Regions from separate parts of the Cytobacillus sp. QJM3NY_8 genome, predicted to be linked through region 2. Evidence: riboswitches for the same ligand, from Rfam matches in the RefSeq annotation. Region 2 holds a riboswitch; each other region holds the start of a gene.
What was found. A riboswitch is a leader RNA that binds a small molecule or an ion and turns the genes downstream of it on or off. The one in region 2 is predicted to bind cyclic di-GMP.
Positions count from the first base shown of each region.

Region 1: another riboswitch for cyclic di-GMP. It lies ahead of AC0VZ9_RS24730 (EAL domain-containing protein); the one in region 2 lies ahead of AC0VZ9_RS01600 (hypothetical protein).
Region 3: another riboswitch for cyclic di-GMP. It lies ahead of AC0VZ9_RS05725 (anti-repressor SinI family protein); the one in region 2 lies ahead of AC0VZ9_RS01600 (hypothetical protein).

Region 1 is NZ_CM149681.1:4,822,067-4,829,626, reverse strand. Features, by position in the region: gene AC0VZ9_RS24765 (sensor histidine kinase) at 1-135, shown strand, start outside; gene AC0VZ9_RS24760 (response regulator) at 192-872, shown strand; gene AC0VZ9_RS24755 (hypothetical protein) at 1,081-1,359, opposite strand; gene AC0VZ9_RS24750 (DegV family protein) at 1,582-2,421, shown strand; gene AC0VZ9_RS24745 (ATP-dependent helicase ComFA) at 2,658-4,127, shown strand; partial or broken gene AC0VZ9_RS24740 (ComF family protein) at 4,123-4,314, shown strand; gene AC0VZ9_RS24735 (ComF family protein) at 4,444-4,821, shown strand; cyclic di-GMP riboswitch class I at 4,895-4,981, shown strand; gene AC0VZ9_RS24730 (EAL domain-containing protein) at 5,031-7,560, shown strand, end outside.
Region 2 is NZ_CM149681.1:281,638-289,197, reverse strand. Features, by position in the region: gene AC0VZ9_RS01610 (methyl-accepting chemotaxis protein) at 151-1,350, opposite strand; gene AC0VZ9_RS01605 (hypothetical protein) at 1,402-2,112, opposite strand; gene AC0VZ9_RS01600 (hypothetical protein) at 2,168-2,536, opposite strand; cyclic di-GMP riboswitch class I at 2,652-2,738, opposite strand; gene AC0VZ9_RS01595 (DUF4317 domain-containing protein) at 3,147-4,331, shown strand; gene groL (chaperonin GroEL) at 4,465-6,096, opposite strand; gene groES (co-chaperone GroES) at 6,158-6,442, opposite strand; gene AC0VZ9_RS01580 (lysostaphin resistance A-like protein) at 6,760-7,485, shown strand; gene AC0VZ9_RS01575 (YdiK family protein) at 7,532-7,560, shown strand, end outside.
Region 3 is NZ_CM149681.1:1,076,712-1,084,271, forward strand. Features, by position in the region: gene AC0VZ9_RS05715 (CalY family protein) at 1-332, shown strand, start outside; gene AC0VZ9_RS05720 (LPXTG cell wall anchor domain-containing protein) at 399-1,112, shown strand; cyclic di-GMP riboswitch class I at 2,007-2,095, shown strand; gene AC0VZ9_RS05725 (anti-repressor SinI family protein) at 2,126-2,272, shown strand; gene AC0VZ9_RS05730 (helix-turn-helix domain-containing protein) at 2,600-2,923, opposite strand; gene mnmH (tRNA 2-selenouridine(34) synthase MnmH) at 3,104-4,162, opposite strand; gene AC0VZ9_RS05740 (FAD-dependent oxidoreductase) at 4,390-5,691, shown strand; gene AC0VZ9_RS05745 (class I SAM-dependent methyltransferase) at 5,688-6,677, shown strand; gene treR (trehalose operon repressor) at 6,717-7,466, shown strand; gene AC0VZ9_RS05755 (type 1 glutamine amidotransferase domain-containing protein) at 7,550-7,560, shown strand, end outside.

The DNA.
Region 1 (7,560 bases), 750 kb from region 2:
ATTCGCGAGAAGCGTCCTGGATCTTTTGGAATTATGGGAATGGGTGAAAGGCTTGAACTATTGGATGGCCAGATGTCCATAGATTCTAAACCAGGCAAAGGAACCATTGTTATTATCCAGGTGCCATTGAAATAAGAAACACCTTAAGAATAGAGATAGAAAACTAACTGGAGATTTGGGAGGCGAAGCATTTGAATACAAAGATCGTCATAATTGATGACCATCAATTATTCAGAGAAGGGGTAAAACGCATTTTAGATTTCGAAAAGAGCTTTAATGTAGTGGCAGAAGGTGATGATGGCAGTGAAGCCATGGGCCTCGTAGAAGAGTATGATCCAGATGTAATTATCATGGACATCAATATGCCGAACACAAACGGTGTGGAAGCGACCCGCCAGCTGATTAATAAATATCCAGAATCCAAGGTAATCATTCTTTCCATCCATGACGATGAGAATTATGTAACGCACGCACTTAAAACAGGAGCAAGCGGATACCTTTTAAAAGAAATGGATGCAGATGCATTAGTCGAAGCTGTAAAGGTTGTCGCTGATGGAGGATCTTACTTACATCCGAAGGTGACACACAACCTGGTAAATGAATACCGCAGACTTGCAGCAGAAGGTACAGGGACCACATCTTATTCACAGGTGGAAATCCGCCGTCCGCTTCACTTGCTGACACGCCGTGAATGTGAAGTGCTTCAGCTCCTTGCTGATGGCAAAAGCAACCGCGGAATTGGGGAAGCATTATACATAAGTGAAAAAACCGTAAAGAACCACGTAAGTAATATCCTGCAAAAAATGAATGTGAACGACCGTACTCAGGCAGTTGTCGTAGCGATCAAAAATGGCTGGGTAGAGGTGCGATAATATTATTGAGAGAAAAAGTCCTTTTAATAGGGCTTTTTCTTTTTTGCTTTGCAGGAAAACGAAGGAAGAATAATTGTGATTACTTGCCTCATAGGGTTACCCTCTATTTTATGATAGCGGAAATAGCAGATAAATTAAAGGTATTAATACACTATTTTTGAAATATTAACCAAAAATAATCACGCAGGAAGTTACCACCTCTGCCTGATTATTTTATAAGTGCGGCTGCAGCTGTTTGAAAGATAGGTTTTGTATTGGAAGATCTCTTTTTTGCTTGATTCACTAAATAAACAAGCTTCTCGATTTCCTTTGGAGGCAAACTGTCTATGAGCCAGGAAGCAAGTTCAGGTCCGCTGATTGAATGGTCAATATTTGGAACTTTAATGTGCTTATATTTACTTAATTCATTATTAAGCATTTGATGGAGAGTATCTGTGCTGTATCTATTGGAAGTGGGGCTATTTGTGGAAGAAGTGTTTTTAATCAATGTGTTACAGCTCCTTTACAAAATAAAGACACAAAAAGCATTTTATCATATGCCTGGCAAAGATTTGAAGGTAAAAATATACCAGGTCTTAAAAGTAGGTATAATGGAGCACAGCATTATTTAATCCCCTGCTCTATAACTTAATGCAATTTCCCCCGCTATCATATAAAATGGAACATGAACATACAGTAGAGAAAAAAGATAAGGATGGTAACTCTATTTATGAAAACGGCTGTTGTAACGGATAGTACAGCATACATTCCTAAGGATTTAAGAGAAAAGTTAAATATACATATGATTCCGCTTAGTGTTATTTTTGGCAGTGAGACGTACCGGGAAGAAGTAGAAATTACGGCTGCAGACTTTTATGAAGAAGTGAAGCATAAAGATCTTCCGACTACTTCGCAGCCTCCTGTGGGTGAGTTTGCCGAGCTGTTTGAGAAATTAGCGAAAGAGTATGATGCGGTGATTTCGATTCATCTGTCAAGCGGCATCAGCGGTACGTTCCAGGGGGCAGTTACTGCCGGGAGCATGGTTGATGGGATTCAGGTTTTTCCATTTGATTCGGAAATCAGCTGTATGGTGCAGGGGTTTTATGTGATTGAAGCTGCAGAGCTTGCTGCTGCCGGTAAGGGTCCACAGGAGATCGTTGAACGTCTTGAGGAGATGAAGAAAAGCATTCGTGCCTATTTCATGGTGGATGACTTATCTCATCTTCAGCGAGGAGGCCGCTTGTCCAGTGCACAGGCATTGATCGGCAGCCTACTCCAGGTGAAGCCGCTGCTTCATTTTGAGGATAAGAAAATTGTTCCGTTTGAAAAGATTCGCACGCGCAAAAAAGCGATGAAGCGGATGGTTGATCTTTTCTGGGAAGACGTAAAAAGCGGGGAGCCATACCAGGCTGTTATTATTCATGCCAATCGCGAAGCAGAAGCCCGCGAGTGGAAGGCAGAGCTTGAAGCGGAATATCCTAATGTTGAGTTTATGATCAGCTATTTTGGTCCGGTCATTGGAACCCATCTAGGTGAAGGTGCTATGGGGTTTGGCTGGGTGAAGAAGTAGGTTTTGTTTGAGTGCGCCATTCTTAAGGGTGGCGCAGATTTTTTTGGGAAGGGTGATGTGGATGTAAGGGTTTTGCAAATAGATCCAGGATTCCTGCAAATAGAATGTTTAATTTTGCAAATAGCAGCCTAAATCTGCAAATAGATCGGAGAACTTGCAAATAGAACTTCAAAACTTGCAAATAGAGATACAAACTAATTAATCAAGAGGTGAACTAATTGAGATTTACTCCTAATATGACCCCATATATAAAAGATTCTCCTCCAGAAAGCCTCCCGATTTCCTCCATTGACAACATTCCAGAGCCGCCACTCAACGAAAACTATTCATATAACAAAGAACTCCAGCAAATCCTCTGCGGAAAACAGCTTCTATTCGAAAACTTACCGCATTCAATTGAAGAAATCCATCAGCACTATGAAAATGGCTATATTTCTTACCGAAAAGGGATAATTAACACCAAAAGCAAGATAGTTTGTGCCAGGTGCGGCAATAAAGATCGTTCACTGTTTGCAAGTTTTCCCTGTGCCCGATGCGGTGAGAAAGAATGTACCTACTGCCGGAAATGTATCATGATGGGACGGGTCAGTGAGTGCACTCCTCTGATTGGATGGTGCGGACCTGAGCCCGTTCGGGAGCTAGCTGAACATCCCCTGATATGGGCAGGCAACCTTTCACCCGGGCAACAAATTGCCTCTGACCAGGTAAAGCAGGCTGAAATCGAAAGCAAGGAATTCCTCGTCTGGGCTGTCTGCGGAGCAGGAAAAACAGAAGTTCTATTTGAAGGAATCAATGCTGCCCTTGCCTCTGGAAAAAGAATCTGCATTGCTACTCCGAGAACAGATGTTGTACTTGAGCTTGGTCCGCGGCTAAAAGCAGTCTTCCCCGGTATTCAGGTGGCTGTCCTTTACGGCGGCAGTGAAGGCCGCCACCTTCAAGCTCCTTTGACCATCGCCACCACCCATCAGCTCCTCCGCTTTTATAAAGCTTTTGACACCGTAATCCTTGATGAAGTGGATGCCTTTCCTTATACGGCAGACGAAACCCTGCAGTATGCCGTCCGCCAATCCCGCAAAGAAACCTCCTCTATGATCTATTTAACTGCCACCCCCAGTCAAAAATGGCAAAATGAATGCCGCAGCGGAAAAAGAAACTTTGTCACTATCCCGGCTAGATATCATCGTCATCCATTGCCTGTACCGGCTTTCAAATGGTGCGGAAATTGGGAGAAATCCCTAAAAAAAGACAAACTCCCGTCTGCAGTTACCCAATGGATCAAGAAGAGGCACGACAACCAGAAGCAGTTCCTGCTCTTCCTTCCAAAAATCGATAAAATGGAAAAAGTCCTCACCATCCTTCGTAAAACCTATCCTAAAATCCAAGCTGTCCACGCGGAAGACCCCGATCGAAAAGACAAAGTCCAAATGATGCGCAATAAAGAGATCCCCATGTTACTCACAACGACCATCCTGGAAAGAGGGGTTACCTTCCCTAATATTGATGTAGCAGTATTTGGAGCAGAAGACCGTATTTTTACCGAAAGCGCTCTTGTTCAAATTGCCGGCCGTGTTGGAAGAAGCTCTGAATACCCGAAAGGAGAAATCACCTTTTTTCACTACGGCAAAACCGAAAGCATGGTCAATGCGCAAAAACAAATACTCAAAATGAACATTGAAGCCAAAAAGAAAGGACTGATCGACCATTAACTGCTTAATATGCCATGAAGAAATCCTTTCAGCTGTCAGCTGGACAACTCTCTGGTCGCGGCCAAAAGAAAATCATTTATGCCAATGCTGCACCGATAAACTCCCATTTATCAATGGCGATACTTGCAGTAAATGCAGCCGGCCCTTCAGTAACTTAGATCCTCAATTTCGAAAAGGGAACCTATGCGCAGATTGTCTAAGGTGGAACGGGGATCCAGAATGGTCAGGGCAGCTTCTGAAAAACAATTCCCTTTTTATATACGATGACTTTCTGAAAGAAACTATAGCCCGCTATAAGTTCCGGGGCGACTATATTTTGTCGAGAGCTTTTTCTCCTATCATTAGGGAAAAGCTGAGTACCGTGGAATTCGACTATCTCGTCCCAATCCCTCTAAGTCCCCAAAGGATTTATGAACGAGGCTTCAATCAGTCTGCCGCACTCATCCATGAGGCAGGCTTTACCGTGACGGAACCGCTGCAGCGAATTCACTCAGAAAAGCAATCTAAGAAATCGCGAATGGACCGAATTCATTCGCACCAGGTCTTCCAGCTGCAAAATCTCAATATCAAGAATAAAAAAATTATCCTAATTGACGATATCTATACTACCGGCTCAACTCTATATCATGCAGCGAAAGTTCTTAAAGCAGGGGGTGCTGCTTCAGTCTGCTCGGTTACATTAGCAAGAGGATAATGGATGGAATTAATTACAAGTTGATGTTTTTGATCTGGATAGTTATTAGGAAAATAATCCTATGTTAAAATATTCTAATCCAGGGCAAATTTTACGAAAGTAAAAGACGCAAAGCTGCGGGCCTAAAGCAGGTCTCTGCCATGGCGGCCAGGCTACATGGAAGAAGAACTATTTTCGTTTGCCTTTTTTATTGGAAAGGATGTTTTGAAGTGGACGAAATAAACTCACAGGGTGGTGAAAACACCACTAAAGATATTGCTGAATACAGAAGTCAGCAAATGGAATTGACTAAAATAAAAAATAATCTGAACCAGGCTCAGAAGATCGCAAATATTGGGAGCCTGGAGTACGATATTGAAAACGATAGAGGGTTTTGGTCAGATCAGATGTTCCGGATATTTGGGCTAAAGCCTCAAAAAGGTTTTTTTCCGGACTACAAAATGTATTTGAGTTATCTGCATCCAGACGACCTGCCGGCTTTTGAAAATCAGTTTACTCGACTGTTAGAGGAAAAGGACAGTGTGGATCTGATATGCCGGATCATTAGGCAGGATGGAGAGGAACGGTATATTCATCATCGTGCGGACTACTTTGCAGAAGAAAGCGGATCACCGAAAATCATTGCAACGATTCAGGATATAACTGAAAAACGGCTCATGGAAGAAAAGTTCTATGAAAACGAGCGGAAAATAGGACAAATCTATGAAAATCTTGATGTTGGCATTTATTCCGCCGATTTAATAGAAAGAAAGGTATTTCATTTCTCAAGGGGAGTGGAAGGCATTTTCGGGTACACAGCCAGTGAGCTGATTGACAATTTCGATTTATGGGACGAAGTGATCCATCCAGACGACCTGCAAAGTCTGGAAGCCAATCGGGTAAATCTTATTCATGGGAAGAGCGTTCGCTGCCAATATCGTATCTTCCATAAATCCGGTGAGCTTAGATGGGTGAATGATCATAGTATCCCCTATTTAGATGAAAGGGGCGAACTTATCCGGGTTGATGGCTTTGTAACAGATATAACAGAACAAAAATGGCTTGAAAAGAGAATGAGGCGTATGGCATTTTATGATCATTTGACCGATCTGCCGAACCGCCGGTACTTTGATCAGAAGCTGCAGAGCCTTATTGAAGACGATGAACAACAGAACTTCGCTGTCTTGTTCTTTGATCTGGAACGGTTAAAGCAGATTAATGATACCTTTGGACATTCCTCAGGAGATGAACTTCTTAGGCTTGTTTCACATAGAATTAAGGAGAAGCTAAATTCAGTCTGTTTTTCAGCAAGAATTTCCGGTGATCAATTTGCAGTTATAATGGAATATATCCAGGAAAAGGAGGATCCTGCGCAATTAGCAGATTCCATTAATCAAATTTTCTCTGAACCATTCCACATCGACAGCTTTGAGCTTAATATTACCCCATCTATAGGCATTAGTTTATATCCGGATAATGGAAGAACAGCTGATGAATTAGTCAGAAATACGGAATCTTCCCTGTACCATGCCAAGCAGAAAGGGAATAATAGATTCCAGGTTTACCATCCTTCCATGGATATTGAATCTTATAAGCTTTTTACCCTTGAACAGGATATGAGAAAAGCCATTCAAAATGATGAATTTTTTCTTGAATACCAGCCAAGAGTTGATACGAAGACCGGCAAAATAGTAAGTGCCGAAGCTTTACTAAGGTGGAATCATCCGGAATGGGGCAGAGTTTCGCCGCTGGAGTTTATAACAGTGGCAGAGGAAACCGGTTTAATCATAAATATAGGTGAATATGTGCTAAGGAAAGTATGCAGCCAGATTTATTCCTGGAAGGAAAAAGGGTTATCGATTGTTCCGATATCCGTAAATATCTCTCCGCTGAGCTTCTTGAAAAGTTGTCTTGTTTCCACTATAAAAAAAGCATTGGATGAGAGTCACCTCGATGCGTCACTAATTGAAATTGAATTGACGGAATCTTCCCTAATCAATTACTCAGAGAACGTCATTTCAGTGCTTAAAGAATTGGGTTCAATGGGAGTGAAGATTGCACTGGATGACTTTGGGACCGGGTATTCCTCCATCACACAGCTGAAAAATTATAAATTTGATGTTTTAAAGATTGATAAAACGTTTATCCAGGCAATGGATAAAAACGCGGAAGATGCAATCATTACGGCCAATCTGATTCAGCTTGCCCATGGGCTGAATATGAAGGTGGTAGCAGAAGGCGTAGAGACTTTTGAACAATTCTATTCTTTAAGGAAGAATGAGTGTGATCAAATACAGGGATATCTTTTCAGTAAGCCGCTTCCGCCTTCCGCTTTCGAGCAGAAACTCTTAATTGGCACCCTGAAGCCGCAGAATATCAAGGAAGACAATGTGTTCAAAGGTTTGCGCAAGTATGTCCGGGTCGAGTTTCCCTATCCGCTGGAGGCAGAGATGACCATCTTAGAGCTTAACAGCAAGCCTGTCAAAATGGGCAGCACGAAAATCCTGATTGAAGATATGAGTGCAGGCGGAGTAAAATTTGTTTCAAAGATGAAACTTCCTGTGAGGAAAGATATCATTCTATTAATTGAAACGAAGCTTTTAGGAGAGGTTCTCTCCTTTACTGGGACGATTGTCCGTAAAGATGAAATATCAGATGCTCTGACTAATTATGGATTTCAATTTATTATCGAAGAGGGACCGAGAGCTGAATTGGCGGCGATGCTAGATATTCTGCAAAGTCAGCTCGAGCAGAGCGGCT
Region 2 (7,560 bases):
ATATTCCCTATTAAACAGAAGGAATAATGTAATATTTATTGATCCTTTCTTTTATAAGGACTAATTCGGGCATCAAAGGGAAGCTTCCCACAGGCTGCATTTACCTGAAAGAAGCACCTTTATATTAATCAGCCAGCAAAGCAACGATCTTTATACTGCTGCACTGAGCTTTTTATCAGCAATTTGACCATGAGCTGCCTCTGTTTCAGCACCATGATTCCATACAAATATTAACTTGTTTACATCATCTGTTAGCTCTACAAGATTCTTTGCTACCTGGACAAGTTTTTGCATTGCAGTCAGTTCATCATCACTAATTTCGATTAGCTCCTCAAACATTTCAACAGATTCCCGTGAGATTGAGGCAATCTCAACAATTGTTGCCATGATCTGCTGCGAAGCAGAAGATAATTCCTGTGTACTCGCAGAAGAGTTTTCATTATTTTCAGCAATAATTTTTGTAGTAGCCAGAATTTGTTTGAACATGGACCCAACTTCTACAAGGGTGGTATTTGTATCTTTCAATTCCTCTGTTCCCTGCTGCATGGAGTTCACGACTATCCCAGTTTCCTCCTGTATATTCTTTACAATGTTTGATACTTCAGAGGAAGACTGCCGTGATTGTTCGGCCAATTTTCGAACCTCATCAGCAACGACTGCAAATCCTTTGCCATGCTCTCCCGCACGGGCCGCTTCTATGGCCGCATTCAATGCCAATAAATTAATTTGTTCTGAAATCCCTGTAATCACTTTTACAATCGTGCCGATTTCATGAGATTTTTCTCCGAGTTTATTTATGGCATCAAATGTTATATTTACCGTTTGATTAAACTGATTCATTTTATCTAAGGAATCCTTTAGCTTCTCGTTTCCTTCCTGCGTCAGTTCTAAGGTAGTATTCGATTGTTCTGAAATCTGAAGGGATCTCACGGATAGATCTTCGATAGCCTGTGTCATTTCCTCCATAGATGCAGCACTTTCTTCTGTTGCTGCCAATTGTTTCGTCAACCCTCTGCCTACCTCATCAATTGCCGCTCTAACAATATCCGCTTTTTCAGAAGCATATTCACCGACTTCAGTAAGATTTTCACCTTTTTCATGAACATCTTTTGAATAGGAAAAAAACTTTTCCCTTACAAGGCCGAAATAGTCGATTAGCCCATTAAATACAGCATGTTTAGAGCTTCGTTCATCAACCTTCGCTGCAATTTTACCTGCTGATAATTCTTCCATTCCATTTATTATTTCCTTATGAATATGGAGATGGTGTTTTAATGAAAAGTATCGATAGGCAAAAAACACCGATACTCCCATTAAAATAATATTGATGCCTAGCATAATCGCTTCCATTATAATAAATCCCCTAACATCTATTTAATTAAATTAGACTTTATATGTAATTTAAAGCTCTTTTATTAGGATATATGTTCCATCTGCTACATTTGCAGGAATACCACTCAGCTTATTATTATCCTGATATTTATGGACAATATAATTTCCTTCAGTATCTTTATATTTTTTCATATTATGATATTTTTCCATGACCCGTATTGATTTAGGGTTGGTTGCTTCACCTAAAACAGCCTTTAATCCTTGGGATGATGCTTTTGCGATTAATCTATTTCCTAGCTGCTGAATAATTTCATGACGATTATGTTCAGCTATTACGCCTAACATGAAAAGGTGTAATAGTTCTCCATCCTTGATTTCATGTCCATTCTGTTTTTTATAATCTTCCATAAAACGTTTATCTACATCTTCCAAAACACGGAGAATTACATTCATATCATAAAAAGAACCTTCAAATATGTCTTCTCCGATTATCTCAGGTGCATTTGTATCTCCCGCAAGTACACCGACAACTTTATGATTAGCATCCTTTGCAACTGCGCAATATCCCTGTTCAATCGTAGAGTCTAAATAATCCTTGGTAAATTGATAGAAATCCTCATAGCCTATATTCAATTGTCCTACCATTGGCTCCTGAACCCATTTCCCTGCAACCTCCACTCCTATGAATGTTCGAGCCAGACAATCAGCTGCTTTCACAATTAATTCTGGCTGATCCTTCTTTATAATTTCGTATGTATATAGCTCTAGTGTTGTTTGCACTTCTTTACTCCCTTTCAAATGTAAATTAATGATCCCCTAATCATTGTCACGAACATTAGATGCCATGAGGCACTTTATCAACAAACGTACCTGAGAACTCAATTCTCTCAAGTGCATTCCTGATTTGCACCTGCGCAATTTTAGATGACGGTTTTACTACAAGAATATCCTTAAATCCCAATGAAGAATAAAATTGCATTGTCTGTTCAAGCTGTGGAACCACCTTTGATGGGACAGGGGTTTGATGGGTCCCGTCTACAACAAATGTATAACTTTGCCTTGATACCTTACTAATCGTATCCTGTAAATCTATCATATAACCTTCCGCATCCTCCTCTCTCATTAACCCATGAACCTGTACATGAACTTCCTTTGCGGCCTCATTAATGGCCATTTTGTATTTTTTCTTATCTACAACTATCATCGCTGATCTCCTTTGCCTGTATTCTCCATCATTTTTGCAGCTATTTAAAAGGTGTCCAAAAAAAAAGACTATCCCCAAATAGACAGGGATAGCCAAATAAACGTTCTTTATTATCCTTGGCAACCCGACTGTCATTACCCTGGAGGATTTTAGACTCGTAGCTTTGCGTCCTTACCTTTCGATAAGTTTGCCTTTTCAATTTTATTAAATATAGGACTAATTTCACGATTATATTTTACTATACTATTATAAAGAACTTGCCATTTTTTGTCGATACTTGTAATTTTTATTTCTGCATCCAATTTTATCTGGAAGAGTATGTCTCCATGTTAAAGAAATAAAAAAGGCTTCCCATAAGTTTAGTCAACTTATGAGAGGCCTCAATTAAATACCTTTATGTTAACAAAATATCAGCATTCTACATTCACCTCGCCAGCGCAAACTCGGCCGGTAAAAATCAACTTCATGCTTCTCAAATCTCCAGCCAAATTTAATTAACGTATCCCTTTTCAAAAAAGCGAAAATAAAAGAGATAAATAATTTATAGAGCTGATGTATTTTGTTATTCTAGTAAATATGCATATTGGGCAGCTTAGGAGTGGATTTAACTGTGAACAAAAAAGACATCGCACAGATTCGGAAACAATTTAAATTAAATAATGACTTACTAAAGATCTCAGATATTTTTAATGTCTATATTATGAAGGAATCAAGTGAGATTTATCATTATGAAAGCCAGCCCTTTGAAATGCTGGACCAGGATCAGCAGGAGCTATTTATGGATAACTTCAAAAAGCTGCTTGGCGGCCAATTGGATGAAAAGCTCTTTGAATTAAAGTTTCAGAGGGATGCCGAAAACAGCAGTCAACTCATCCTGCATCAGGGATTGCTAAGCAGTGATGCTGAAGGCTGGATGGATCAAATGCTTCAGATAGTCGGCAAAATGCTGGGAATCCGGCAATATGAAAAGGATATTGTCGTTACATTCATTCGCGGGGAGTATCTTAAGCCAATGAAACGCCGCAACGCAGAAGCCGAGGAAAGTGAACGGGATGCCGTTTATTCTCATCCCTTTATTCTCTGCAGCATAAATAACACGCAAGAACCGAAGAAAGAACTTCTTTTTGACTATGTCGAGAAGGAATTTAAATATCATTTTACCGTTGATCCGATTATCAACCTCAAGGCTCCCATTTCAGGGTTTCTATTTCCCTGCTTTACCGATCATGCAGCTGATGTCAATCACGTCTTGTATTCAGCAGGCAAGGTACATGAGCCCGACTACCAGTTCATAGTGGACGTTTTAAACGGGGAAGAAACGATGACGGCGCAGGATGATAAAATCGTTTTTGAGGAAATTATTAAAGACGTAACAGGAGATCAGCTAAGCACAGCAACCCTTTCCAACGTATATGAAGAGATTAACCGTATGATCGTGGAAAACGAAGAGGATGAACCGCCGAAGCTGGATTCCAAAGACGTAGAACGCGTTTTAAAAGTGAGTGGTCTCGAAGATATTAATTCAGAAAAGGTCCAATCCGCTTATCAAAAAATCATCGATGATGACAAATATGAAATAAAGGCAACCAGCGTCCTGCCCAAATTTAATTCAAAATCAATAAAAATCAGCACGAAGGCAGCCAACATATCCATCTGCCCGCAAGATCTTCGATATGTAAAACAAGTCCATTTTGACGGCAAGCGCTATCTGATGATCGAAGTGGAAGAAGATACTGTGATTGAAGGCTTCACGATGATTCCCGAAACTTTTGGCGGGGGTTCGGACAAAGAATAAATAAAAAAAGGAATTCCCGAATAGGAATTCCTTTTTTGTTTGTTATAAACAGTTTTGGGAACAGCAGGACAAGAAAACCTGTACCTATGTCCTGGTGGATGATGATTTAAAACGTTGGGTTCAACGCTTTAAATTACATCATGCCGCCCATGCCGCCCATGCCGCCCATATCAGGCATTGCAGGAGCAGCGTTTTCTTCCGGCTTGTCAGCAACTACTGCTTCAGTAGTTAAGAACATAGCTGCAACAGATCCAGCGTTTTGAAGAGCTGAACGAGTTACTTTAGTTGGGTCAACGATACCAGCTTCGATCATGTTTACCCACTCGCCAGTAGCAGCGTTGAAGCCAGTTCCAACTGCTTCGCGCTTTAAGCGGTCAACAATGATAGAACCTTCTAGACCGGCATTGTGAGCAATTGTGCGTACAGGCTCTTCCATCGCACGCAATACGATGTTAACACCAGTTGCTTCATCGCCTTCAGCCTGGATAGCAGCCACTTTATTGTATACGTTTAGAAGGGCAACACCACCACCGGAAACGATGCCTTCTTCTACAGCAGCACGTGTAGAGTTAAGGGCGTCTTCGATGCGAAGCTTGCGCTCTTTTAATTCAGTTTCAGTAGCAGCACCAACTTTAACAACTGCAACACCACCAGCAAGTTTAGCAAGGCGCTCTTGTAATTTTTCGCGGTCAAATTCAGAAGTTGTTTCTTCCATTTGAGTGCGGATCTGGTTCACACGTCCGCCGATTTGCGCGCTGTCTCCAGCACCCTCAACGATTGTAGTGTTTTCTTTTGTAACAACTACTTTAGTAGCGCGTCCTAAAGAGTCGATTGTAGCAGACTTAAGGTCACGGCCTAACTCTTCAGTGATTACTTCACCGCCAGTCAGGATCGCGATATCTTCAAGCATAGCTTTGCGGCGGTCACCGAAGCCAGGAGCTTTTACTGCTACCGCGTTGAAAGTTCCGCGAAGCTTATTCACAACTAGTGTAGCAAGTGCTTCACCTTCAACATCTTCAGCTACAAGCAATAAAGGCTTGCCTTGCTGTACAACTTGCTCAAGTACAGGAAGGATTTCCTGGATGCTTGTGATCTTCTTATCAGTGATTAAGATATAAGGGTTTTCAAGAACCGCTTCCATCTTATCAGAATCTGTAACCATGTATGGAGAAGCATATCCGCGGTCGAATTGCATACCTTCAACCACATCAAGCTCAGTTGTGAATCCTTTAGATTCTTCGATTGTGATAACACCATCGTTGCCAACGCGCTCCATTGCTTCAGCGATCAGCTGGCCAACTTCATTGTCAGCAGCAGAGATTGCAGCAACCTGAGCAATAGATTCCTTATTTTCGATTGGCTTAGAAATAGCTTTTAATTCTTCTACAGCTGTAACAACTGCTTTTTCGATTCCTTTGCGGATGCCCATTGGGTTAGCGCCTGCAGTTACGTTCTTAAGGCCTTCACGGATCATTGCCTGAGCAAGAACAGTTGCAGTTGTTGTACCGTCACCGGCAACATCATTTGTTTTACTTGCTACTTCAGCAACAAGCTTCGCACCCATGTTTTCGAATGCATCTTCAAGCTCGATTTCTTTCGCAATTGTCACACCATCATTGGTGATAAGTGGAGAACCGAATTTCTTCTCAAGAACCACGTTGCGTCCTTTAGGTCCAAGAGTTACTTTTACCGCATTTGCAAGGGAATCCACACCGCGAAGCATCGCGCGGCGAGCTTCTTCACTAAATTTAATCTCTTTAGCCATTGATAAAAACCTCCTCAAAAATTTTAGCTTTATTCTTTAATAATCTTCGTCTGATCGGCGATTAGCCAATTACAGCAAGAATGTCATTTTCGCGTAAAATTAAATACTCTTTGCCTTCGTACTTCACTTCAGTACCAGCATATTTTGAGAAGATGATACGATCGCCGTCAGCAACTTCAAGGGCAACACGCTCACCATTTTCAAGAACGCGGCCAGTTCCTACAGCTACAACTTTACCTTCTTGAGGCTTTTCTTTAGCAGTGTCCGGCAGTACGATGCCGCTTGCAGTTTTTTCTTCAGTTTCAACAAGCTCGATAATAATTCGATCACCTAGTGGCTTTAACAAGTGAAACAACCTCCTCAAATAATATGTAAATATTTTTATTTATTAGCACTCTCTCTGTATGAGTGCTAACACAATTATTATATTAATGAATCTCATTTCTATTTGCAAGGGTGAAGCTTAAATTTTTTAGAAAAAATTTCATTCGCCCATACACGCTATTTTTCGACACAGACAACCTCTTAAGTATGCTTCGGAACTCTTCACTTTACCCATAGTATTTTCCTGCTTTGATGCTGATATTTGAAACCCGCTCCTTATTAAGAGTACAATGGCTTTAGGACTTGTTTTCCAACACTCAGAATAAGGAGTATAACATTTTGAAGAAGGAATATTGGTTTATATTAATAGCTTATATTGCCATGCAGCTGTCCAGTTTGTTTGGCGTTCCGCTTGTGTTATTTATTGCAGATGCCCTTGGACAGAACCCCGAAAACATGCAGATCCTGGCTGTAGCCTACTGGCTTGTCATCAGTTTTACGGTTACACTGATCATTACGCTTCTATTATTAAGAAAAGAGATGAAAAAAGGCCTGAATAGGGATGCATCTTCCGCAGCAAGCTCAGCGGGCTGGGCAGTTGGGGGTATATTTTTGGCCCTGATCGCTCAAGCTACTGCTGCCAGCATTGAAAATATGATTGGGATTGAAATGGGATCTGAGAATACGCAGCAGATTATCCGGATTATTGAAGCATCGCCAATCGTTATCTTAATTAGTTCGGTCATTGGGCCAATACTTGAGGAGATTGTCTTTAGAAAAGTTATTTTCGGTTCTCTCCATAAGCGCTTCAACTTCTTCTTATCGGCCCTGATCAGCTCAGTCATTTTTGCACTTGCCCATTTCGAGCCTGAACATGTACTGCTGTACTCGGCAATGGGGTTCACCTTTGCTTTCTTATATGTCAAAACGAAGCGGATTATTGTGCCGATTTTTGCCCATGTGGCGATGAACACCTTTGTTGCGGTTATCCAGCTGAATCAGGATAATATGCAAAAATGGTTAGAAGAAATGGAAAAAATGCAGAGCTTTATCAGCTTTTTCTAGCATAGGGAAATGCTTTGCAGAGTTTTAAACTTACTGGGGGATTTTGATGAGAAGCACACCTTTGTTTTCAGGCTT
Region 3 (7,560 bases), 800 kb from region 2:
ATACTGTAACAGGAGCAGGAAATAACAATGGTGAAGATTTTGGTGACCATATTAGAGTGAATTTCTTATTCAACGCTGACAAACTAGATACTCCTATCTTTTCAACAACTCTTTCTGAGTTAAAGTCAATGAAGCCAGATGTAATTGAAGGAAATATCTTTGGGGCATGGTTGGCGGAGAGAGGTGGTAAGTTGGCTGCTGGCACAGATGATACTCTTTATGTACAATATGAGTTTGTAGAAAACGATGAAGATCAAAATGTGTTCCAAGGTGACTCTCTATCACTTAAATGGACTTTCAACGCTGAACAAGGCGCTGGAGTTGCAAAATAAATGACTTTCGCAAAAGGTGGGAATCATTCCCGCCTTTTGTTAAATCTATCGTTGTGAGGGAATGCCATGAAAGTTAAAAGTTTGCTGGCAAAACCTATAAAAATATTTTTTATATGTAGCATTGTTTTTTTTATTGTTTTTGGAAACGGAACGGCAATAGCAGTGGACAATGATATTGATATTAATACGAACTTAGAGAACTTAAATAGGTACCTATTTGAAGTAGATAATTTAAAACCAGGGGACTGGATGCCCCGAAATATAACAATTAAAAATGATGGCAATCAAGATTTTAAATATACTTCTAACATCGGAAAATCGAAGTCTATTAAAGGACTTTTTGAGGAATTAGAACTTGAGGTTAAAAAAGATACAAAGATACTTTACGAAGGAAGGCTTAAAGATTTTAAAGGCTTCTCCCCCAGAGAATTAGCGAAAGGGACAGAAGAAACTTTATTTTTCCAAGTAACAATGCCAGAACATTTAGGAAATGATTTTCAAAATTCCGCTGCAGAGGTTGAAATCATTTTTCTTGCCGAAGCAACAGGTGATCCCGGAACCGGCAACGAGACTCCCGGATCAGGAGATAATAATAATTCTGGAGGGGGAACTAATAATTCACCACCATCCACAGATGCAACGGTAATTCCAGAGAAGGTTAATAAACTCCCAAATACCGCAACTAATAATTATAATTTATTACTTATCGGTGCACTATTTTTAGGTGCCGGAAGCGTAATTTTATTATGGCGTTATAGAAGGCTGCGGAGTGAAACTTAGATTAAGGCCTGAGGAACTGATTCTTTAAGGCCTTAATTTTTATTCGTGTTTAGAACTTATTTAAGCAGTTAATGAATATAATCAAAAAGCTACTCATTAAGCGGTGAACTTATGAAAAAAATTCTACTGTATCTTGCCTTCATTAATCTACTGGATGGTCTCTTGACGTTCTTTGGAGTTAAACTTTCGCTAATTGAAGAATGAATCCAATAATGGATGTTCTATATACTATGGAACCTATATTATTTCTTTCTCTTAAAGCTGTTCTTTCAGGCTTTTTAATCCTGCTGTCAACTTCAATTAATTTTCCGCCGTAAACTAAAGTAAAGGTATTGGCAAAAGGTGCAGCTTATCTTTATTCCTTAATATTGGTACTTCATGTTTTATGGATTTATGAAGCTCTATCTTAATAACCAATAGAGTGAAAATACCATTCTTAGTCAAGAGAGGGGGCTGTAAATGTACCGAAAGAACTGCCATAAATGCCACAAACCTTCATATAGCAGCAGTGAATCGGGAGACTGGCTATGCCCGATCTGCCACACCAATCTAACGAATGAAAACTTTTTGGAGGCTATGACCCTCGAACCAGTCCACACAACCTTTAAAAAATGTAAAAGTCCGCATACCTATTCAATAAAACAAATCAGCAAAAATTACAGAAAAAGAATCGGACTTTCATACTACTCAAAAAAGAGTTCGACCATTAATAACAACTTCCTTTAAAAGATGAGGGGTACAGGTAATCAAAAGAACCTAGATCAATTAGAAATTTGTCGAAAATCAAATTAATTTAATATTAAAATAATTAATAAAAATTACAAAATCTGACAACGTTAGCAATACGGCCATAGTAGAATACATCTATGGAAAATATTTCTTTGAGTCGATAGGCGCAGAAAAAGGCAAACTCATTGAAAAATGAGGACGCAAAGTCACGGGTCTAAGGTATTGAAAAATACTACGATGGCTGGGTTGCCTGGAATACGATACGTATCCTGGGGGGAAGAATTTTGACGGAGCAAAATGTAAAGGTCGAAGGAATTGATTTGGAGTGGCTGCAGTTAATTATGGAAGCTAAGAACTTAGGCCTGCAAAAGGAAGAAATTAGAGAGTTTTTACATAATAACAAAGCCAAAGAGCTTCTGATGGAAGCCTAATATCCGGTATTGCTAAGTATTTCTGTTAGAGGTATCTCTATATACGGAAATGCTTTTTATTTTGGCTGTTTTCGTAAAGTTTGTTGCTATTTAATAAATTGATTTAATTTACTGAGTTGATTGGAGCGGAGGGGACTTGACTCCTGCGGGAGGAGAGGGAGCGGGAGACCCCGCAGGCAAAGCCGGGGAGGCTCCCGTTCCTCCCCGCGGAAAGCAAGTTCCCGCAGCGGAAATCAACGGGCAGAATACTAAGCAAAAACAACACACTATGAGAAAGGATCCTAATTTTGCAAAAAAAATAAGCCTGTACCTTCAGGCTCATTGCATCTATGATTTTTGTCCGCTTCTCCACTTATTAAAATCCAAAAACTCCCGAAATTGCTCCTTAGAAACACCAGACTCCATCGCTTCCTTCACAATTTTCATCCATTCTGAATCGAGGTCTTCCTTGTTGATCTGCTCATGGATCAGATGGTCCACGGGAACATTCAGAACACCTGCGATTTTCTCAAGAAATTGAATCGATGGATTAGTTTGCAGGTTGCGCTCAAGCGAGCTTAAATATGATTTTGCCACACCGGCCTGGTCCGCAAGCTCGGATAAGGACATTTTCTTTTCCTGGCGAAGTTTTTTTACACGATCACCGATCATCGTATACCACACACCTTATTTTGTATGTAATAGGATTATATCATATATCTAGTTCCATATTAAGAACGATTTGTTCAATATTATTACCATCATACCACAGTGTCAACCGATTTAAATAGTTAGTTATCTGTGTTTTATAAAAATAAATCTTTTGTCGCTCGCAAAAAGTAATGCTCCGCGTCAGAGGACGGGAGCATTTTGGTTTTCAATAATGTGAATAATTTGCTGTGCAGCTGCTTCCACATCATCCGCATTTACGTGGTGGAATTGGCCTTCATAGTCATGCTGTTTAAAAGCATAGCGCGGATCGTAATAGTGTTCTAATAAAAGCTTGATAAATAGCTCGTAGTTTTCTGCTTCAGCTGATTCATCCAGCTGCTCGCGGATTTCAGTATCTTTCAGACGTTTTTTAATAAACACAAGGCTTTCATCCACTTTCGGCTTGAACCATTCTTCTCTTTGATAAGGTTCCACATAGTCACGGAGGATACGCTGCACACGGGACTCCATGCTTGCAAACATATCAATATGAATACCAGTTTTTTTGGTATCAAGAAGCTCGTCCGGCTGAACAGCCTTTCCTATTCGCTTGCTTTCAGCTTCCATAATAATATAAGGGGAACCTTTAACCTCAGAAAGGGCTTGATACAATAGTGCATCAAATGTTTTCTGGGTACTGCCGTCTCCCATGCCAAAGGATCCGAAGATTGAACCGCGATGTCCTGCCATTTCTTCAAGGTCAATAACAGGATATCCTTTTTCGCTTAATACCTTCAGCACATCCGTTTTCCCGACGCCGGTCATTCCGTGCAGAACAACTGCTTTTTCAGGAATCAAGTCTGCCGTGTTTTCAAGAATATATTGACGGTACGCTCTATAGCCCCCAATTAAACGGGGGATTGAAACGCCTGCATACGTTATAAATGTAGTGACCGCTTTACTGCGCATGCCGCCGCGCCAGCAGTAAATGACAGGCTGTAAGCCATCATTTTTCAGGTCTCTGATCTTCTGCATCATGGACGGAATTTTAGGTGAAACGATTTCCATCGCTCTCCACTTAGCCGCATCAGAACCTTCTCTCTTATATAGTGTTCCGATTTCCACACGCTCTTCATTGGTGAAAAGCGGAACATTGACAGCACCGGGAATGCTGCACTCCTCAAATTCAATTGGAGACCTGACATCGACCGGAACTGCGTTGTCCATTTGGATATATTGTTCGACTGCTATTTCTCTCATTATTATTGCCTCCAAAAAATAATGCTATATATCGTCCGAAAAGGAACGTTAATTGATTTTACTCTCTCTATTATACAGGATTTTGAAAATATAGGTGTCTCCCACAATCATACTCCTATTTTCAAAAGTTTGTTCTAATAATTTTTTCCAGACATTGTAATATCAGCATATCCATTGGTTTTGCTTTTTAAAAAGGAGGTTAAATAAAAGGCAAAGGTGGTGGAAACATGTCCTTGAATACAGAGGTTGCAATTGTGGGCGGAGGGATTGGCGGCTTGACGCTTGGATTGAAGCTGGCCCAAGCCAATATTGATGTCCTCGTTCTGGAGAAACTGGATGCCCCATCTTCCGTTTATAAGGGAGAACTCCTGCAGCCGAAGAGCCTGAAAATTTTTAAGCGGCTTGATGCTTTGGATGTAATCCGCGAGAATGGCTTTTCATTTTCCCGAATTGCGTTTGAGGAAGGGGAAAAAGAGTTTGCCATGGATTACAGCATTCTGCCGGGAGATTATAAATACTCACTCATGATCGAGCATGAAAGGCTGAAAGGAATCCTCCTCAAACAGGCGCTTCAATATCCAAACTTTCATTACTTGTCAGGGACCCTGGCAAAAGGCTATGAAAATGGCGAATTAATGGTTGAGCGGAAGGATTTAAAGGAGAAGCTGACGGTGAAGGCTGACTTTTTTATAGGTGCTGAGGGAAGGAATTCCATTACAAGAAAAGTAATGAATAGCAAGATTAAGAAGATTGAGTACAATCATCAATTTTTAACTGTCACGTTCCCCCGGCCTCAATCATTGGAGGAAGGGAAGATCATTTCTAAGGGTGAACGGTTTCTCGGATTATTTCCGCTGCCGGATGCGAAAGTACGGTCTGTCTATTTAATTCCGGAGGGCACTTATAAGGAACATCTCAAAAAAGGAATTCACCATTTCCATAAAAACTATTTAGAGCTTTTTCCGGAATTGGAGGGGTATGTGACCAGGCTGGAAAATTGGAAGGATATTCAGCTGATGATTCCGACAGCCTTTTATGCAGATAAATATGTGGATGGAAGACTCGCTATCTTGGGGGATGCAGCCCATACGGTCCACCCCATGGCAGGTGAAGGGATGAATATGGCGATTCAGGATGCGGATGTGCTTGGTGAATTGCTTGCAGAGATGTATGCGAGCGGAAGAATTTCGCCGGACAAGCTTAAATGGTATGAAAAAGTCCGGAAGCCCCGCGCTGAAAAAATGATCAGCCTCAGCCATTTATCGGCCATAGCCTATTCCTATTCCAACCGGGTTATTACTGGAATACGCCGCAATGGCCTGAAGCAGATTGAAAGAGATAAAACATTGCAATATAAGCAAATGCTGAATATTTCAGGCCTTGGATATTGGTCAGAGAGCCTGTGGGATCGATTGATTCAGGCAGGAATGCTGCCGGCAAGAAGAACAGAATTATCAGCTGCCGTTAAAAGCGATTACTTTTATACAGAAAAAGATGACTATCCCTGGAAGAAGGTTGAACAGCCATGATAAATGAATATGTGAGATTACTAAAAGCACGAAATTGGATGAAAAAGAACCAGCCGTTTTTATATAGCTGGCACGCATACGTAGGCTTCGAGCTTGACCTTTTTTCCCAGTTCCGAAGCTGGAAAACGGTAAAAGAGGTGGCATCAAGCAGAAATCTTCAGGAGGAGCTGCTTTTAAGGTGGGTGGAGGTGGGGCTTTCGATCCGTCATTTGAAAAAGAAAGGGAAGGATAAAATTAAGACAGCATCTAAATTCAGTCTTCCATCCACGCCGAAAAACCCCCGATCTACAGGAATCATCCTGAAGGAAATGATGGAATTGCATATCCCGACTTTACTCTCTTATCCAGAACTGCTCCGTTCCAATAAGAAAAACACTTTTGACCATGAAGAGCATGGACCTACCGTAGCGAGAACCTCGTCACTGCTTGAACAGCTTGCATTGCCGCGTCTGATGAAAACCATTAAGAAAAACAAAATGGAAAGGATCATCGACATTGGCTGCGGGGAAGGCGGCTATTTAAGCAGAATCAGCAAAAAGTTCCCGCAGGCAAAACTGGCAGGCATTGAAATGAATGAAGAGGTGGCAGATTCCGCCAGAACCAATTGCAAAGATATTCCCAACATTAAAATTATCACAGCGGATGTCCATGAATACTCACCTGAGCATCAGGCTGATTTAATTATGGTCAATAACTTACTGCACTATATCCAGCCGGAGGATCGCAAGCAGCTGCTATCCCGCTTGAAAGGCTGGCTTAGCCGAAAAGGATCCATAACTATTATCACGCCCATTCTTCATTCGAAAAAAGGGGAAGAGTTTTCAAGTGTTTTTAACAGCTTCTTCTCTGCATTTGAAAATCTCTATCCAACCCCGACCGAGGAGGATATACATCAAATCGCTAAAGAGCTGAAGCTGAAAGTAAAAACCTTCAAGCCGGTCGTAACCGAAGGCGGATGGTATTTTATCCAGCTGTCCAACAGGTAAATGAAAGCAAGCTAGATAAATGGTAGAATGGTGTAAAACATGACTGAAATGGTGATTGAAATGAGAAATAATAAATACCTAGTGATTTATGAGGAGCTTGCCCAGCAAATTCAGGAAGGCAAGTATCCCGCCAGATCCATTCTGCCATCTGAACATGAATTGACGGAGATGTATTCCACTTCAAGGGAAACCATCCGAAAAGCGTTGAATTTGCTTGCACAAAACGGCTTTATCCAGAAAATCCGCGGGAAAGGCTCGCTGGTCCTTGATTTAAAAAAGCTTCAGTTCCCCATATCGGGTCTGGTCAGCTTTAAAGAGCTGGCCGGGAAGATGGGTCAGCGTGCCGAAACGATTGTGGACGAATTTTCACTTATTCAGCCTGATGCAGAAAAGATGAAGCATCTCCATATTGATAAAAGTGAAAAGGTATGGAAAGTGTATCGTGTCCGGAAGATTGAAGATGAGCGGATTATTTTGGACAAGGATTTTTTAATTGAGAAATATGTCCCGGGCTTGAACAAAGAAATATGCCAGAGCTCTATTTTTGCCTACATTGAGGGCGAACTCGGAAAAAAAATCAGTTTTGCCAAAAAGGAATTTACTGTGGAAGAACCAACTGCTGAAGACCGCAGGCTCCTTGATATGGAAGGGTTCCATGCCATTGTCGTGGTGAAAAATTATATCTACTTTGACGATGCCACCCTTTTTCAATACACAGAATCCAGGCACAGACCCGACAAATTCAGGTTTGTTGACTTTGCCAGAAGAATGGACAGCCAGGTATTTTAAAGGTGAATATGCCTTTTTACGTTTAAGATTGTCCATTCAGGGAAATCTCCTTATGTGAAGATTTTTCAAAGGAGATGTTATAAATGAGTAAAAA